4 regions of the Mesorhizobium sp. M1163 genome follow, and region 4 is predicted to be linked to each of the others. Evidence: predicted binding sites of a transcription regulator. Region 4 holds the regulator's gene; each other region holds the start of a gene.
The links. The regulator LexA, encoded in region 4, represses DNA repair genes until DNA is damaged. The targets are predictions, from matches to a motif close to TGTTCNNNNTGTGTTCNG.
Positions count from the first base shown of each region.

Region 1: dinB (DNA polymerase IV) is a predicted target of LexA. The motif match lies at 2,063-2,080, and genes of this name have one in related genera.
Region 2: recA (recombinase RecA) is a predicted target of LexA. The motif match lies at 2,950-2,967, and genes of this name have one in related genera.
Region 3: parE (DNA topoisomerase IV subunit B) is a predicted target of LexA. The motif match lies at 2,510-2,527, and genes of this name have one in related genera.

Region 1 is NZ_JAMYMF010000035.1:19,396-24,164, forward strand. Features, by position in the region: gene NKH43_RS27605 (FAD-dependent oxidoreductase) at 1-722, shown strand, start outside; gene dinB (DNA polymerase IV) at 769-2,010, opposite strand; gene NKH43_RS27615 (GNAT family N-acetyltransferase) at 2,414-2,872, opposite strand; gene NKH43_RS27620 (hypothetical protein) at 2,974-3,423, shown strand; gene NKH43_RS27625 (hypothetical protein) at 3,420-3,758, opposite strand; gene NKH43_RS27630 (hypothetical protein) at 3,761-4,246, opposite strand; gene NKH43_RS27635 (hypothetical protein) at 4,429-4,731, shown strand.
Region 2 is NZ_JAMYMF010000036.1:73,744-78,512, forward strand. Features, by position in the region: gene alaS (alanine--tRNA ligase) at 1-1,469, opposite strand, end outside; gene recA (recombinase RecA) at 1,729-2,826, opposite strand; gene NKH43_RS28390 (carbohydrate kinase family protein) at 3,103-4,035, shown strand; gene NKH43_RS28395 (TfoX/Sxy family protein) at 4,070-4,393, opposite strand; gene NKH43_RS28400 (GFA family protein) at 4,484-4,769, shown strand, end outside.
Region 3 is NZ_JAMYMF010000029.1:87,170-91,938, reverse strand. Features, by position in the region: gene gcvP (aminomethyl-transferring glycine dehydrogenase) at 1-1,083, shown strand, start outside; gene NKH43_RS25125 (GGDEF domain-containing protein) at 1,155-2,324, opposite strand; gene parE (DNA topoisomerase IV subunit B) at 2,598-4,646, shown strand.
Region 4 is NZ_JAMYMF010000010.1:136,704-141,472, reverse strand. Features, by position in the region: gene NKH43_RS12385 (molybdopterin molybdotransferase MoeA) at 1-957, shown strand, start outside; gene NKH43_RS12380 (hormone-sensitive lipase) at 905-1,795, opposite strand; gene kynU (kynureninase) at 1,891-3,138, opposite strand; gene lexA (transcriptional repressor LexA) at 3,610-4,341, shown strand; gene NKH43_RS12365 (ComEC/Rec2 family competence protein) at 4,335-4,769, opposite strand, start outside.

The DNA of each region.
Region 1 (4,769 bases), on a different contig from region 4:
ATGCACTCTATTGGGACACGCTGGACCCCTATCACTACGTCCGTCTGCAGCCTGGCGAAGGCAAGACCGACTTTCTGATCGTCGGTGGTGAAGACCATAAGACAGGGCAGGCCGACGACGCCGACCACCGCTTCACGGCCCTGGCGGCCTGGATCAAAAAATTGGTGCCCGATCTCGGCGCGGAAGCCAATCGATGGTCCGGGCAGGTGATGGAGACGGTCGACTATGCCGGGTTCATCGGCCGCAATCCCGGCAACGGGCACGTCTTCGTGGCTACGGGCGATTCCGGTCAGGGCATCACCCATGGGGTCGTGGCAGGCCTGTTGATTTCGGACCTGATTCTGAAGGGGGAAAGCCCCTGGCGGGGACTTTACGAACCCTCGCGCAAGACGGTACGGGCGATCGGCGATTATCTAGCGGAGAATGCGACAGCGATCAGGAGTTTTGCCGAGTATGTCGCGCCTGGTGAAATCGATTCCGCCGACAAGCTGCGGCCGGGGCAGGGCGCTATTGTGCGCGAAGGTCTTACCAAAGTCGCGGCTTTTCGCGATGAGGACGGTACGCTCTACAAACGCTCGGCCGCATGTACCCATGTCGGCTGCCATGTCCATTGGAACTCGCTGGAACGCTGCTGGGACTGCCCCTGCCACGGCTCGCATTTTGCCGTCGACGGCACGGCCTTGAACGGGCCGGCCGTATCGCCCCTGGCTCCTGTCGGATAGTTCTTTCGAGATCGGTATCGCCAGACTTTCGCCCCGACCGGCCGGCTCACAACTCCTTTTCGGCGAGCTCGCGAAACGCGTCGGGAACCGACCGCGACAGTCCGAGCGCGACCGAGGCGTAGCCGACCGCCTCCCAGCCGAAGCGGTCGCGGATCTTGTCGACGGCGCGATCTGCGATCCAGCGCGCCGCGCCCCTGCTGGTGCCGGGGCGGCGGCGGTCGTCGTCGAGCCCAAGCGGCAGTTCCAGTTGCAGGCCGGCATGCTGCTCCAGATGCGAGACGGCGATCGCCAGCAGCGAGATGGTTTTTTCGTGCGGATGGTCGATGAGCACCTTGCGGACCAGCGCCTCGGCGATCTCGGCCAGCATGGCGGTTGCCGAAATCGGCTGGTCGAGCGTGATCGAGCGCGTCACCGAGCGCAGGTCGGCAAAGCGGACACGAACCGTCACCGTGCGGCCGGGCCGGGATTTCGCCCGCAATCTTGTGGCGACCCTATCGGCCAGATGCAGCAGCGCAGGCACGAAGACCTGCTCCTCGGCCGGTTTTCGGCCGAGCGCCGATTGCGCGCCGGCCGAGCGCGCCCGGCGCTGCGTCTCGAGCTTGCGCGGATCGCGGTTCCACGCCAGCGCGTTGAATTTCTCTCCCGCCGCCGGCCCGAGCAGGCGCTCCAGCGCGCCATTGTTGGTCTTCGCCAGCTCGCCGATGGTGTTGACGCCGATGCCGGCCAGCCGCTCCCTGGTGACCGGGCCGACACCCCACATCAGCTCGACCGGCAGGTGGTGCAGGAACTCCAGCTCGTGGCGCGGATCGACCACCACCAGCCCGTCGGGTTTTGCGACCTGTGAGGCGATCTTGGCCAGATGCTTGGTGCGGGCTACGCCGACCGAGATCGGCAGGCCGAGCTCCGCCCGCACGCGGTGGCGGATCTTGCCGGCGATCTCGGCCGGCGAGCCGAACAGGTGGGTGCAGCCGGCGAGGTCGGCAAAGGCCTCGTCGATGGAAATTCGCTCGACCACCGGCGTGAAATCGCCCAGCACCTTGATTGCCGCATCGCCCAGCCGCTGATAGTCCTTGAAATGGCCGCCGACGAAAATGAGTTGCGGGCAGAGTTCCCGCGCCCGCCGTCCCGGCATGCCGCCGCGCACGCCGAACGCCTTGGCTTCATAGGATGCGGCGAGCACTACCCCGCCGCCGACGGCAATCGGCTTGCCGCGCAAGGCCGGGTCGAGCAGTTGTTCGACCGAGGCATAGAAGGCATCCAGATCCGCGTGGAGGATGTTGGCTTCCATCCGGCCCGTTCGCCCGCGGCGGTTCAAACGCCGCATCATCTCGAGTTGTGATGAGAACATAAAGAGAACATTGTGGGCGGATTGTCAAGCGGCGCGGAGGGTAGGTGAAGGGCAATGGCTTCAGTTTGGCGCCCTCTGTCTGCCTGCGTTCCAGCGTTGGTGGTTGGCGAAAGTCGAAGCAACATCCAATCTCCCCCCTTGCGGGGGAGATGTCCGGCAGGACAGAGGGGGGTGGGACGGATCGCCAACTTCGACTTCAGTTGTTGCCAACTCGAATCAGCCTGAGGGTTTGGCTCCGATTGGTTGACAGGTCGGAGGGACAGCACCCCCCTCTGCCCTGCCGGGCATCTCCCCCGCAAGGGGGGAGATCGGCAGCTTCGCCGACGGCGCCTGCTGCAGCGACCTACAGCGCCATCTTGTAGCCGAGATGGCTGGCGGTGAAACCGAGGCGCTCGTAGAAAGCGTGCGCCTCCCGTCGTTCCTTGTCAGTGGTGAGCTGAACAAGGCTGCAGCCGCGCGAACGGCACGTTTCAATCGCCCATTCGATCATCAGCTTGCCGACGCCGCGGGACAGCCATTGCCGGGCGACGCGTACGCCTTCGATCTGGCCGCGCCAGGCACCCTTCCTGGAGATACCCGGAAGGAAGGTGAGTTGCAGGGTCCCGACCACTTGCTCGCCCTCGACGGCCACGGCCAGCAACTGGTTGGGATCGGCATCGATCGCGCTGAAGTCATCGAGATAGGATGGCGCGAGCGGCGTGGACGGGTCTTCCCGGTCTGCGCCGAGCGCATCGTCGGCAAGCATTGCAACGATCGCCGGCAGGTCGGGCGCCTGGGCACGACGGAATTCGATCTCGCTCATCGCGCGGAGACATACGGCGTGGATTTGGCGACGACAAGCGTCGGCTAGTGGAAAGCAGCCGTTGAAAGACCTATGACAGGTGAAGATCGGGAGGAAACGATATGGATGTTCCAGCCAGCATGAAGGCCGAATTGGCAGCTTGGAACAATGGGACCGGCATCGATTTACAAAGCTGGGTTGGCTGCGAGGGCCGATTTGCACTTGCTGTGGGGTACAGCACCGTTTTCTGGCCGGAGTTCGTAACGTTCGAACGCTACGTTTTGATGGAAGGGTTCAGCGAGGAGGGCCTGCGAAGCTTCGAACGACACCCCAACGCCACGCGACAGTCTGTGGAAGCGGTCATGAACCACTTGCATATTGCCGATATTCACGCCTTGGGCATCGCCGACATTTCTCGCGACAAGCTCGTGTTCCTCGGCTCAGTCCTCAAGGAGATTTATGAAGCAAAACTGCAATGGCGGTTTCCGGACCGAAGGTTTGTCGTCGAGTTTTTCGATCCGGAGCCCAAAGACCTGGAGGACTACCAGCTGTCTTTCTGGCAGGCAGACTAGGATAAAATCGGTCGAAAGCGAGCAACCCGGCGATGGTCAACCAGCCAATGCGGATCGAAATTGAAGGCGTCTCGCTGGAGGTTTTGCGGGCACTGTCGCGCGCGGACCAGGATCAATTGCTGGCCTTCGGCCGCCCGATTTCCTTTACCATGGGCAGCGCCACCGTCCTGGCCGAATTCAATCGCGATGGCGGCACGCTGCTGGTCAACCTTGCCCATATCGACGGTGGTGGCGAAGGCGTCCTGCTCGTCTTGTGGAGGCTTGTCCGGGCCTATGCCACCGATCGGCAAATTCAGGCTGATCCGTTGGAATGTCCACGCGGCGACGTGCGCCAAACCTAATCCCCGGCTGCAGCGCTTCCTGCGCTCCCATCACTTCGCCGAAATTGGCGATCCCGACTACGGCCGCATTTTCGCCCGCAGCCAGCAGCTTTGATCGGCCAGCGGCCGCTCCCGCCACGATAGGCCGCCTCCAACGCCCAGAGGCGATAGCCGTAGCGGCGGAAGAAGCGGGCGAAGAGGCGCTGCTGCCTGGCGCGGGCGAGGTCGGCGCTGCGCCTTTCCTGTCGCCACTGCGGCATGTTGCGGAACATCGACAGGAAGCGGGCGGCGTCCTCGATCGCCTCCTCGGCCGACTGCGCCGGGCGGATCGCCGCCAGGAACAAAGCGCGGCTCGGCTTCATCCGGTCGATCGCCGCCTTGCGCTGGCGATGGCCCTGGCGCGCCGTGCGGATGCCGTCCTGGCGGATGGCCGCGAAGGCGGCAAGCATGGCCGGGCTGTCGCCGGCATAACCGCAGGCCTGGGCGAACTGGGCGAGGTCCATCGTCACTCCCTTGCATTCGGTGGACGGAGCGGCCGCGGCTGCGTCGATTCCAGCTTGCATGAGATATAAGCATAACTCAAATAAATGAACAAGTGAAACTTTCACGCCGGTGTAAGCGGAACCGACTCGACTCCGCCTCGAAAACCGATAATGTTGCGAACAAAGCAGGAACAACGATGGGGATGACCATGGCATTAGCGGGCAAGGAAGCGACGATCGCCGATGTCGTCTCGATTGCCGTCGAGTGCATCGATTGCGGCCGCAACAGGTGGTGGAAGCCGGCCGAGCTCAAGCGGCATGGGGTGATGCCGGAGACACCGCTATCAGCACTTTCGGGGCGCCTGATCTGCAAGGCCTGCCGGGCCGACGGCCTGCCGGGCGCCGCCGTTTCGATCCAGGCTGCCTTCATCGACGACCGGCAGCGGGCCCGCGCCGAGGCGCGCCTGCTCAACGGTCGAGAGCTGGAGCAATCGAGGCGGGCTTGAGGGAGGGCGTGCTGCTCTTCCCTTCTCCCCTTGTGGGA
Region 2 (4,769 bases), on a different contig from region 4:
ACGGCAACGGCGTCGCCTTTGCCGGCACTGTCGACGGTCTTGCCGTCCCTGACCAGCGCCTGGACGAGGCCTTCCGCCTGCTCGGTCTCATAGCCCAGGAATTCGGTGGCGCCGTTCTCCTCACGCACCGCGAACCATACCGTTTCGGTTGCGGCCTCACCGGAACCAGCCCAGCTTTTGCGCGCCTCCGCCTTCTGCCGCTCCATCGCCTCGGTGAAGCCGGCAAGGTTGACCGAGATGTTGCGCTGGCGCAGCGCGTCCTGCGTCAGATCGAGCGGAAAGCCATAGGTGTCGTAGAGCTTGAACGCTGTCTCGCCATCCAGCATGTCGCCGGAGACCAACTTTTCCGTCGCCTCCGAAAGCAAGCCCAAGCCTCGCACCAGCGTCTTGCGAAAACGAGTTTCCTCAAGCTTCAGCGTCTCGGTGATCATCTGCTCGCCGCGCGCCAGTTCCGGGTAGGCTTGGCTCATCTCGCGGACCAGCGCCGGCACCAGCTTCCACATCAGCGGCTCATTCGAGCCGAGCAACTGCGCGTGGCGCATGGCGCGGCGCATGATGCGACGAAGCACGTAGCCCCGCCCTTCGTTGGACGGCAGCACACCGTCGGCGACCAGGAAGCAGGACGAACGCAAGTGGTCGGCGATGACGCGGAACGATGCGACGGTGTCCGCATCCGGACCGCGGCCAAGCGCCGACGACGCAGCGTCGATCAGGTGGCGGAACAGGTCGGTCTCGAAGACGCTTTCAACCCCTTGCAGGATGGAGGCCATGCGCTCGAGGCCCATGCCCGTGTCGATCGACGGACGCGGCAGGTCGACGCGCTCGTCCTTCGTCACCTGTTCATACTGCATGAACACCAGGTTCCAGAATTCGAGGAAACGGTCGCCATCCTCCTCGGGACTGCCGGGAGGGCCACCCCAGATGTGCTCGCCACGGTCGATGAATATCTCCGAACACGGCCCGCAAGGTCCGGTGTCGCCCATTGCCCAGAAATTGTCCGAGGTCGCGATGCGGATGATGCGATCGTCGGAAAGACCGGCGATCTTCTTCCAGTAGGAGGCGGCCTCGTCGTCGTTGTGATAGACGGTGACCAGCAGCTTGTCCTTCTTCAGCCCGAACTCCCTGGTGATCAGGTTCCAGGCAAGCTCTATGGCGCGCTCCTTGAAATAATCGCCGAAGGAGAAATTGCCGAGCATCTCGAAGAAGGTCAGGTGTCGCGCGGTGTAGCCGACATTGTCGAGGTCGTTGTGCTTGCCGCCGGCACGAACACTCTTCTGGGCAGTCGTCGCACGCGAATAGGGCCGCTTCTCCAGACCGGTGAAAACGTTCTTGAACTGCACCATGCCGGCATTGGTGAACATCAGCGTCGGGTCGTTGCGCGGCACTAGCGGGCTCGACGCGACGACCTCGTGACCTTCCTTGCGAAAATAGTCGAGAAATGCCGACCGGATCTCGTTGACGCCACTCATGAATACTGCCTTTTCGAGAGAACCGCCGGCTGCCGGCGGAAAATAGACATGGCCTTTTAGCGGTCGCACCGCAGCCTGTCCAGAAACACCAAATGGGCTCAAATCCCGGCTTTCACCGGCGCTTTGAAATGCGTCTGACTCGCCGGCAAACGCCAACCGCCGGCACGGGGCCGGCGGTTCAAAATGTACCGATTACGCAAACTCAAAATCAAAACATCAAATCCAAACCTGGCTGACGCTCCGGGAGGCGTCGCTTTTCCTACATCGCCCCGGCGTCGTCCTCGAAACCGTCGTCGCTGCTTTCGGAGCCGCCGTTCTCAAGGAATTTCTCGGCGATCAATCCGGCATTCTGCCTCAGCGCCAATTCGATCTCGCGCGCCGTGTCGGGATTGTCGCGCAGGAACAGTTTTGCGTTTTCGCGGCCCTGGCCGAGACGCTGCGAATTATAGGAGAACCAGGCGCCCGACTTTTCGACCACGCCAGCCTTGACGCCGAGATCGACCAGCTCGCCGGTCTTGGAGACGCCCTCGCCATACATGATGTCGAACTCGACCACCTTGAAGGGCGGCGCCAGCTTGTTCTTGACGACCTTGACGCGGGTCTGGTTGCCGACGACCTCGTCGCGATCCTTGACCGAGCCGATGCGGCGGATGTCGAGGCGGACCGAGGCATAGAATTTCAGCGCGTTGCCGCCGGTCGTCGTCTCGGGCGAACCAAACATGACGCCGATCTTCATGCGGATCTGGTTGATGAAGATGACCATGGTGTTGGAGCGCGAGATCGAGGCGGTGAGCTTGCGCAGTGCCTGGCTCATCAGGCGGGCCTGCAGGCCGGGCAGCGAATCGCCCATCTCGCCTTCGATTTCGGCCCGCGGCGTCAGCGCCGCCACCGAATCGACCACCAGCACGTCGATGGCGCCGGAGCGCACCAGCGTGTCGCAGATCTCCAGCGCCTGTTCGCCGGTATCGGGCTGCGAGATCAGCAGGTTTTCGAGATCGACGCCGAGCTTGCGGGCATAGACCGGATCGAGCGCATGCTCGGCATCGACAAAGGCGCAGATGCCGCCCTTCTTCTGGGCTTCGGCCACCGTGTGCAGCGCCAGCGTCGTCTTGCCCGAGCTTTCCGGTCCGTAGATCTCGACGATGCGGCCGCGCGGCAGGCCGCCGACGCCAAGCGCGATGTCCAACCCAAGCGAGCCGGTCGGCACCGTTTCGATCTCGACGACCTGCTCGTTCGCGCCGAGCCGCATGATCGAACCCTTGCCGAAGGCACGCTCGATTTGCGACAGCGCCGCATCCAGAGCCTTTGATTTGTCCACCGCTTTGTCCTCTACAAGCCGCAAAGAATTCTGAGCCATGATACATCACCCCGTGGTCGTCAATGGAGGCCGGACAATCCCGCAATCCTTAAAAGAATGTACCTCGTTTGTTCTCATTTGTCAATGAGCCCAAGGATTTGAAAAATAACGGATATCCATATTTGTTCTATTTTTGTTTCGCAATTTTGCTTCCGGACGTATCCCGCCTCGCATGCGGCGCCGTTGCCGTCACCATCCGAATCGCACCCGCGATTGCAGGGTTCCGCCCGGCGACCTAGTCTCCTCCCGGGGCACAGCAAAGGGCATTTTGCCGGCATGATGAAATCCCCGACGATCCTGGCCGTGGGTGGCGCCTATATCGAGCGGCGCGGCCGGGTTGCCGGCGCCTTCGTGCCGGCCGCTTCCAATCCCGGCACGATGCGCGAGCATGTCGGCGGCGCCGCCTTCAACGCCTTGCGCTGTGCGGTGCGGCGCGGCGTCTCGGCCTCGCTGCTTTCGGTGCGCGGCGGCGATGCCCTGGGCGACACGGTTTTACGCGCCGTCACCGACGCCGGCATTGCCGATTTGTCGGCGGTGTTCCTCGACCGCGCGACGCCAAGCCATACGATGCTGGTCGATAGCGACGGCGGGCTGATCGCCGGCCTTGCCGACATGGTGCTCTACGAGCTGGCGCTTCCCAAGCAGATCCGCCGCGCCAAGGTGCGAGACGCGATCGGTTCGGCCGACGCGGTGCTGTGCGACGCCAACCTGCCGTCTTCCGCAGTGGCGCGGCTGGCGGCACTCGCCGCCGGCAAGCCGGTGTTTGCGCTTGCCGTCTCGCCCAGCAAAGCGGCGCGGCTGACGCCGGTGCTTGATCTTCTGGCACTCGCCTTCATGAACCGGCACGAGGCTGGCGTGCTCGCCGGCGTCGACATCGATGCTGACGATCAAGGCGTCGTCGACGGGCTGAGACGCGCCGGCCTGAAGAGCGGCGCGGTCACCGCCGGCGATGATCCAGTGCTCGGTTTCGACGAAACCGGCGCATTTTTGATCCTGCCACCGCCGATACACAAGCGGGCGGATATGAGCGGCGCCGGCGACGCGCTGGCAGGTGCCACGATCGCCGCCCGGCTGCGCGGCCTGACGCTGCGCGCGGCACTGTGCGAAGGCGTTGCCGCAGCTATGCTCACCGTCGAGAGCGCCGCTTTCACCAGCGCCGGCTTTGCCGAAGCGCTGGCGCTCGTGCCCGAGGCGCGGAACCTGGCGTGAAATGCGGCCCAGAATTGCCGAAGCATGGTGCAGCCTATTTGCCGGCGCGCCGTCCTGCCTCGTAGGCGCGGCGCGCCCAGATCGCCATCTCGTCGGGATCGTCGAACGCGCTGTCGGGAACGCTCCAATAGGGCATCGACACCAGCTTTCCGTGGCGCGAGCCGGTATAGGTCCATTGCCGGCAGCCGGCCGCTTCGAAATCCGGGGCGCTTTCGGCGTCGGCCTTCAGCATCAATTCGCCACGGATGACAATGGCGACGATGACGCCATCGAAATAGATGCCCTTGCCGCCGAACAGCTTGCGGATGCTGACCGGGCCGAGCACTTCGAAAAGCTCTTCTATGCGCTCGTTGTCCATGGCGCGATCATGTCACCGGGATTTCCCCTTGTCATCGCCGCTACCGGCACCATCCTGACAAGTTCAGAATCAGTTTCATCGGAGTTTTTCATGCCGCTTCTGCTCAAAGGGTCCTGCCGGTGCAATGCCGTGCGTTTCGAGGTGGAAAGCCACACGCCGGTGCCGTTCATGCTGTGCTACTGCTCGATCTGCCGCAAGCAGCAGGGCGGCGGCGGTTTCGCCATCAATCTCGGCGCCGATTACGAGACGCTGAAAATCGAGGGCAAGCGCCATCTCGGCGTCTACCGGGCCGAGATCGAGGACGACGAGCACCCGCAACGCGAGATCTCGACGGGCGAACGGAACTTCTGCACGAAATGCGGGACGGCACTCTGGC
Region 3 (4,769 bases), on a different contig from region 4:
ATCCCGTCCTCGGCGCATGGCACCAATCCGGCAAGTGCGGCCATGGCCGGCATGAGTGTCGTCGTCGTGCGCTGCACCGAGGACGGCAATATCGACATGGAAGACTTGCAGGCCAAGGCGGCCGAGCATGCAAAAGACCTCGCGGCGCTGATGTTCACCTATCCTTCGACGCATGGTGTTTTCGAGGAAGGCGCGCGCGACCTCTGTGCGCTCGTCCACAGCCATGGCGGCCAGGTCTATTTCGACGGCGCCAATCTCAACGCTCTGGTCGGCCTCGCCCGTCCCGGCGATATCGGTGCCGATGTCTGCCACATGAACCTGCACAAGACCTTCTGCATTCCACATGGCGGCGGCGGCCCCGGCGTCGGCCCGATCGGCGTCAAGGCGCATCTGAAGCCATATCTGCCCGGCCACGTCACCGAAGACTCGGCCCATGCCGTGGCGGCGGCACCGTTCGGCAGCGCCTCGATCCTGCCGATCACCTGGATGTATATCCGCATGATGGGCGCTTCCGGCCTGAAGCAGGCGACCGAGACGGCGATCATCTCCGCCAACTACGTGGCGACGCGGCTTGGCGAGCATTTCCCCCTGCTTTACAAGGGGCGCAACGGACGCGTTGCGCATGAATGCATCCTCGACACCCGCGTGCTCAAGGACAGCGCCGGCATCAGCGTCGACGATATCGCCAAGCGGCTGATCGACTATGGCTTCCACGCGCCGACCATGTCGTTCCCGGTGGCCGGCACGCTGATGGTCGAGCCGACCGAATCCGAGCCCAAGCGCGAGCTGGATCGTTTCTGCGAAGCCATGATCGCCATAGCCGGCGAGGCAGCCAAGGTGGCGAAGGGCGAATGGCCCTTGGCCGACAATCCTCTGGTCAATGCGCCACATACCGCCGCCGAGGCGTTGGCCGGCCAGTGGACCCATCCCTATTCGCGCCTGGAAGCGGCCTACCCCGCCGGCGATGCCGATACGGCGGCAAAATACTGGCCACCGGTGTCACGCATCGACAACGTCGCCGGCGACCGCAACCTGGTTTGCTCCTGCCCGCCGCTGTCGGAATATCTGGGTGCGGCGGAGTAGACCATGATCCCGAAGAGTGGAATCCGGTTTTCGGACAAGATCATGGTCTAACAAGAAGATAGAAGCCTCAATCAGGCAGAACGCAAGGCCGGCCCGTCGGCCTTGCTCGCCCTGTCCCGGGCGATGACGCGATTTCGCCCGGCGCGCTTTGCCGCATAGAGCGCGGCGTCGGCTTCGGCCAGCACATCATCGAGACCGGTGCCGCTCGTCCCACCAAAGCCGATGCCGCCGCTGACTGTGCTTCGCAACGGACCAAGCTGGGTGGCCACGACTTCCGTACCGAAGGCGACGCTGATCTTGCTCGCAATGTCATAGGCTTTTTCTTCCGTCATCCGCGACATGACGAGCACGAATTCCTCGCCGCCCAGCCGGAAGGCGTCGACGCCGGTTCTGGCGTATTTCCTGATGACGGCGGCAAAGCGGCGCAGGACCTGGTCGCCGACCGGATGACCGAATACGTCGTTCGTCCTTTTGAAATGGTCGAGGTCGAACATGGTGACGGACATGAACGGACCGAAGACCCGCTCGCCGTAGAGTGCCGTTAACGCCCGCCGGTTCATCAGCCCGGTCAATGGATCGGTCATCGTCTCGGCCTTCAATTCGATCTGCGCCTGCAAATGGTGCAGGGAGAGCGTTAATGCGCCAAGCCCGGTCATGCAGGCGACGGCTACGACGGAATTCACCCGCTCGGCCCAATTGTCCGGTGCTACGCCGAGCACCCACTGGCCCTTGACCAGCAGGACCGCGCCGCAAAGTCCGAACGACAGCGCACAGACGCCGCTCAGGAACGATACGACCAGCAATATCCGGCGATCGTGACCACCCTGGATCCAGAACATCGCCCCGATAAGCGAGAGTAGCGCCGTTACCGTCGCATAGGTGACAATGAAGCCGACACCATCAAACCCGAGATACGTCGCGCCCGCGCAAACAGCCATCGCAGCCAAGGTCGGCAAGATGGCGCGCCTATAGTCGCGCATGCTGAGATATTGCATGGCCGACAGGCAGATAATCAGGAAGCCGAGGCTGAGAAGAGCAAGCACGATCTGGCAAAGCCAGGGGCTTGGATCTCTTGTGTAATGCCAAAACAAGACCACATGTGCGACGAGCACGAGAATGCCGCACGCCACCGTCAGCACAAAGCGTGCCTGTGGCGCGGTGAACCAGATCGCAAACATGGTGATGCTGAGGCACGTGCCCGACAGCGCCGCTGCGAGCAGGAGCGAACTGTAATCCAACATGCTTAAGCGACAGCCTCTTGAGGGTTTCGCTGCATTCTAGGTCAGCGACAGTCCGCGGATATCGTTTTTCAGCCAACCTTGCGGCGTAACCTTCGGACAAGGTTTACAAAGCGTCGATGCTCCAAGCTTCGACCCCATTTCCGCCGCTTGGTTGTCGAATGGTTTTGCAGTAAGAGGCTCTATCCTCGAACGTAACAGGAACCTCCGTCGCCTGCCCGCAAAAAGCGTGGCAGTATCGGGTGGTGATTCGCAGCATCGGAATCCAGGACCGGCATGGACGACAATAACGATCTTTTCGGCAATTTGGGCAAGCAGCCGCAACCGGCTCGCGCCGCGCGCCCGGCCGACCCGCTGGTGCAGGCGGCGAAGCGGCCGGCGCCCCGCGATGCCAGCGAGAGCTATAGTGCCGCCGATATCGAGGTGCTGGAGGGGCTGGAGCCGGTGCGCCGCCGCCCGGGCATGTACATTGGCGGCACCGACGACAAGGCGATGCACCATCTGTTCGCCGAGGTCATCGACAATTCGATGGACGAGGCGGTCGCCGGCCATGCTACCTTCATCGATGTCGAGCTTTCCGCCGACGGATACCTGTCTGTAACCGACAACGGCCGCGGCATTCCGGTCGATCCGCACCCGAAATTCAAGAAGCCGGCGCTCGAACTCATCATGACCACGCTGCATTCAGGCGGCAAGTTCGACAGCAAGGTCTACGAGACCTCGGGAGGCCTGCACGGTGTCGGCGTTTCCGTGGTCAACGCGCTGTCCGACCATCTCGAGGTCGAGGTTGCGATTGGGCGCAAGCTCTATCGCCAGCGCTTCTCGCGAGGCGTTCCGGTGACCGGCCTGGAGCAGCTCGGCGAGGTGCACAACCGGCGCGGCACGAAGATCCGCTTCCATCCAGACGAGCAGATTTTCGGCAAGGGTGCTGCGTTCGAGCCGGCGCGGCTCTACCGCATGGCGCGGTCAAAAGCCTATCTGTTCGGCGGTGTCGAAATCCGCTGGACCTGCGATCCCTCGCTGATCAAGGAAAAGGACACGACGCCGGCCAAGGCAGAATTCCATTTTCCGGGCGGCCTCAAGGACTATCTGAAAGCCTCGCTCGGCGACGAATTCCAGGTGACCCGTGAAATGTTCGCCGGCAAGAGCGAGAAGCAGGGCGGTCACGGCTCGCTCGAATGGGCGGTGACCTGGTTCGGCGGCGACGGTTTTATAAATTCCTATTGCAACACCATTCCGACAGCCGAAGGCGGCACGCACGAGGCCGGCTTCCGCAACGTTCTGACGCGCGGCTTGCGCGCCTATGCCGACCTGGTCGGCAACAAGCGCGCTTCGATAGTCACATCCGAAGATGTGATGATCTCGGCGGCGGGCATGCTGTCGGTGTTCATCCGCGAGCCGGAATTCGTCGGCCAGACCAAGGACAGGCTGGCGACGATCGAGGCGATCCGCATCGTCGAAAGCGCCATCCGCGACCCGTTCGACCATTGGCTGGCCGACAATCCGCAGGAAGCTTCGAAACTGCTCGAATGGGTGATCGCGCGTGCCGACGAGCGGGTGCGCCGCCGCCAGGAAAAGGAAGTGTCGCGCAAGAGCGCTGTGCGCAAGCTGCGCCTGCCCGGCAAGCTCGCCGATTGCACGCAGAATGCAGCGGCCGGCGCCGAGCTGTTCATCGTCGAGGGCGATTCGGCTGGCGGTTCGGCAAAGCAGGCGCGCGACCGCGCCAGCCAGGCGGTGCTGCCGCTCCGCGGCAAGATCCTCAACGTCGCCAGCGCCGGTAACGACAAGCTGGCCGGCAACCAGCAGATATCCGACCTGATCCAGGCGTTGGGCTGCGGCACGCGCTCGAGATACCGCGACGAGGACCTGCGTTACGACCGGGTCATCATCATGACCGACGCCGACGTCGATGGCGCCCATATCGCTTCGCTGCTGATCACCTTCTTCTACCAGGAGATGCCGAGCCTGGTCCGCGGCGGCCATCTCTATCTGGCGGTGCCGCCGCTCTACTCGATCCGGCAAGGCGGCAAGGTCGCCTATGCCCGCGACGATGCGCACAAGGACGAACTTCTGCGCACCGAATTTACCGGGCGCGGCAAAGTCGAAATCGGCCGCTTCAAGGGGCTGGGCGAAATGATGGCTGCCCAGCTCAAAGAAACCACCATGGACCCGAGAAAGCGCACGCTGCTCAGGGTGGACGTCATCGACGCCGAGGCGGCGACCAAGGATGCGGTCGACGCATTGATGGGCACCAAGCCCGAGGCCCGCTTCCGCTTCATCCAGGAACGCGCGGAATTCGCCGCGACGGAAGTGCTGGATATCTGAGCGTCTTCTGCTAGGCGAGCCGCGGACGGCGGCTGTCACTGTGCGCAAGACTTTTCCGGATTTTTCGCGAAGGATGAGGCCTGGAACGGTTCAGCGTTTCACGGAAACGCCGAACCGCTCAGT
Region 4 (4,769 bases):
GGAACGGTGCAGCATGGGCAGGCCGTCCGTATCTTCACCGGCGCGCCCCTTCCCGAAGGCGCCGACACCATCGTCATCCAGGAGAACATCCGCGATCTCGGCGGCGGTGTCGTCGAAGTGACGGAGCCGACCGTGCAGGGGCGAAACATCCGCCGCCTCGGGCTCGATTTCGCCAAAGGCGACGTCCTGCTGCACAAAGGCCGCCTGCTCGACCCAGCGGCCTTGTCGCTGGCGGCATCGGCCAACCACCCCGAGGTCGGCGTGGTCAAACGGCCGCTGGTCGCCATCATCGCCACCGGCGACGAATTGCTGCCGCCGGGCAGCGAGCTTGGCCCCGACCAGATCATCTCCTCCAACGCCTATGGCGTCGCCGCCGCCGCACAGTCGGTCGGTGCGCGCGCGCTCGACCTTGGCATCGCGCCGGACAGCAGGGAGGCGATCGCTGCGCTGGTGGAAAAGGCCGTGAAGGCTGGCGCGAACGTCATCGTCACGCTGGGCGGCGCCTCGGTCGGTGACCACGATTTCGTCCATGACGTGCTGACCGGGCAAGGCATGACGCTCGATTTCTGGAAGATCGCCATGCGACCGGGCAAGCCGCTGATGTTCGGGCGGCTGGGCGACATCCGCTGCATCGGCTTGCCCGGTAACCCGGTGGCAAGCCTGGTCTGCACCCAGCTCTTCCTGAGGCCGCTGCTGGCGCGGCTCGGCGGCCGCGCCTTTCAGCAGGATATGCGTCAGGCACGGCTCGGTGCTGCCATGCCGGCCAATGATCTCAGGCAGGATTATGTGCGGGCTATTGTCAGCGATGACGCCGGCGCGCTCGTGGCGACGCCGTTCGGCATCCAGGACTCCTCGATGCTGAAAATGCTGGCCGATGCCAACGGGCTGATCGTCCGTGCGCCGTTCACGCCCGCCGCGGCGGCGGGCGCCGCCTGCGACGTGCTGATGCTACGCTGAACCTGCCCCACTCCGAGATCAAGGTCCGGGTCAGCGGATGGTCTGGATCGGCCAAACCGTCGATGATGTTGAAATGATGCCGGTCAGGCTCGACCACCGAACTGGTCGCGGCACCCAGGCCGATCCAGATATTGGCCAGCAACGCGCTCTGGCGCAGGAATTCGGCGCGCTCGCCGCCGCCGGCCCAGCAGGTCAGGCGGGCCTTGTCCATCGGGCGCAGCAGCACCGGGCTTTCGGCCTGCGCCTCGGCCTCATCGATCGCCAGCGTCTCGTTCATGCCGGTGCGCATGATCGGGCGCAAATCGTGCACACCCGAGATCGATACGACATGGCGAATGCGCCGGACAATTTCGGGCGCCAGCGGCGTCGTCGTCGTAACCATCCGGCTAACAAGATGGCCACCGGCCGAGTGTCCGGTCAGCATCAGCGGCCCTGCGACCATCCCTGCCGCCGTGCCGATCGCCGCGCCGACTTCCTTGACGATGCCGCCAATGCGCATCTGCGGACAGAGCGTGTAGGACGGCATCGCCACGGCATAGCCGCGATCAACAGCGCCAGCGGCAAGATGCGACCAGAAACTCTTGTCGAATGCCATCCAGTAGCCGCCATGGACGAACACCACGAGCCCCTTGGGCTTGGTGGCCGGCAGGAAAAGATCGAGCCGGTTGCGTGGGCCATCGCCATAGGCCATGTCGAGCCGCGCCCGGCCCTCGGTCGAAAGCACGTCGCGAAAAACCCGCGCGGGCTCGACCCAGGCCGCCGGCCAGCGATCGCTGCCGGCTATGTTGGCGCCGTTGGCATAGGCGTTGTCCCAATCGGCAATGTGACGTTCGAACACCCTGCGCCCTCCCCTGGCAATATGGCCTTGCAACGAGCGTGAGCATCGCGCGGCGCGTCGTCGCCAGCCTCACGATTCCAGCTCTCGCATCAATCTCAAGTGACAGCCGCCTTGATGGCGAAGCGCGCATCCTTCCACGCACCGGTGCGCAGGATGTCCTCAAGCACTTCGACGGCCTGCCAGACATCGGCATAGCCGACATAGAGCGGGGTGAAGCCGAAGCGCATGGTCGATGGCGCGCGAAAATCGCCGATCACGCCACGTTCGATCAGCGCGCGCATGATCTGGTAGCCATGCTCGTGCATGAATGAAATCTGGCTGCCGCGTTTTTCCCCGTCGCGCGTGCTTTCGAGCGTTAGCCCGTAAGTGCCGCACTTTGCCTCGACAAGCTCGATGAACAGATCGGCCAGCGCGATGCTCTTCTTGCGCACCGCCGTCATGTCGACATCGTTCCAGATGTCGAGCGCGCCCTTCAGCGTGCGCATCGACAGGACCGGCTGGGTGCCGCACAGAAACCGGCGGATGCCGGTGCCGGCCGCATAGCCTGGCTCGAAGGCGAAGGGCCGTGCATGGCCCCACCAGCCGGTGAGCGGCTGCTGGATGTCGGCAAGATGCCGCTCAGCCGCATAGATGAAGGCAGGCGCGCCCGGTCCGCCATTCAGATATTTGTAGGTGCAGCCGACGGCAAAATCGGCGTTTGCCTTGTCGAGCTCGACTGGCATCGCACCGGCGGTGTGGCAGAGATCCCAGACGATCATCGCCCCGGCTTCCTGGGCCCTGCGCGTCAGCGCCGGCATGTCGCGCAGTTCGCCCGACTTGTAGTTGACGTGGTTGACCAGCACCACGGCGGTGCCTTCGTCGATCAGCTCTTCGATGCTCGGCGCGTCGACCCCCGAGAGGCGAAGCAGCGTATCTTTTCGCGTCGAAACCACACCCTCAGCCATGTAGAGATCTGTCGGAAAACTGTCGCCCTCGGCGACGATGACCTGCCGCTCCGGCCGCATGGCCATGGCGGCGTGCAGCAGCTTGTAGATGTTGACCGATGTCGTGTCGCAGACCACCGTCTGGCCGGCCGCGGCACCGATCAGGCGCCCGAGCTGGTCGCCGAGTTCGAGCGGCATGTTGAACCAGCCGGCCGTGTTCCAGGCGCGGATGAGATCATGCGCCCATTCTTCGGTCACTGCCTTGCTCAATTCATCGAAAGCGGCACGCGAAGCGGCCCCTAGCGAATTGCCGTCGAGATAGATCACTCCTTGCGGCAGCACAAAGCGGTCGCGCATCGCGCGCAGCGGATCTGCAGCATCCATCGCCCTTATGGCCACGAGATCGCGAATTCCTGTCATGATTTGTCTGCTCCCCCAAGATTCACCGCAACGCCGGACACGCATCGACGGCATCCATCGGTCACGAGCGGTTCTCCATTACCTGGTATCGCGCAGCAAGGCTCCACCGGCAACAAGTTGCCTGACCACGCGGTGGAAACCAGGAGCCAAGCCAACCCAAGGTTGGCGTTTTGAGTTCGTTTCGTTCACGGTGCATTGACCAAACCGCACAGTCGATACGGCTTCAATTCCGTGCCCTTTGCCGGCTGACGGCCGATACCAGTGCCGCCTTCTGGGAACCCAGAGGCCGCAAACGAAAGCAGAATCAAGGCGATGAGGCCCGCGGCGGTGAAAATGCAGCGTTCCGGTTTGGTGAGTGGTATCGTTTCCCGAGCCCTAACACATTCATTAAACTTTAAACAGTTGCGGAACACAACTGGAACAGATAGTGTTTGTTCTGGGTTTGTTTTTCTGATTCTGTTGGGGGTCGCTATGCTGACACGCAAACAACACGAACTGCTTATGTTCATCCACGAAAGGCTGAAGGAAAGCGGTATCCCGCCCTCCTTCGACGAGATGAAGGAAGCGCTCGACCTGGCTTCCAAATCGGGAATCCACCGGCTGATTACGGCGCTGGAGGAGCGCGGCTTCATTCGCCGTTTGCCCAACCGGGCCCGTGCACTGGAGGTGCTGCGCCTGCCCGATTCGATCGCCCCCGGCCTCAATGCGGCACGCAAGTTCTCGCCGAGCGTCATCCAGGGCAGTCTTGGGCAAGGTCCTCGGCAGGGCAAGCCGACATCGTCGCGCATGCCTGCAGCCGGCAATGACGACGATGTCGTCGCCGCCGTGTCGATCCCGGTGATGGGCCGCATCGCCGCTGGTGTGCCGATCGATGCCATCCAGCACCAGACGCATTCGATCTCGGTGCCGCCGGACATGATCATGGGCGGCGAGCATTATGCGCTGGAGGTCAAAGGCGATTCGATGATCGAGGCTGGCATTTTCGACGGCGACACGGTGATCATCCGCAATGCCGATACGGCGAGCCCCGGTGAGATCGTGGTGGCACTGGTCGACGAGGAAGAAGCGACGCTGAAGCGGTTCCGCCGCAAGGGCGCCTCGATCGCCCTGGAAGCCGCCAATCCGGCCTACGAGACGCGCATCTTCGGACCAGACAGGGTCAAGGTGCAGGGCAAGCTCGTTGGGCTGATCCGCCGCTACTGAGCTGCGCCCTTGGCGCCGGCTTTTGGCTTGTCGGCTCTGCGGTATGGCGGCATGCCCCGCGCCGCGCGTGAAAATTTCCGCTGCACGTGCCAGGGCCGGTATGATTTTTCGACGGCGAAGCGGATTTCGGCGCGTGTTGCCGCTTGTGGATCGAAATAGACGGCCGCACTTCCCGCGCGCGCCAGTTGCCGTTTGGTGACGACGAGGACCAGCCGGTCGTAGTAGCAGGGATTATGGGCGGTGGCGTCGTCGATGACGATCAAGCTGGCAAAGGCGCAGGCTGGCCGTGCAGTATCGCGGTCATTGGCTAGCGCGATGATCGCGCCGGATGGATGCCTGGCAAGGCAGAGACCGTCCGTGCAAATGAACGGCATGCCCGGCGGTAAGTCGGCCGGATCGGCAATGTCGAATTGCGGATCGTTCTTTCC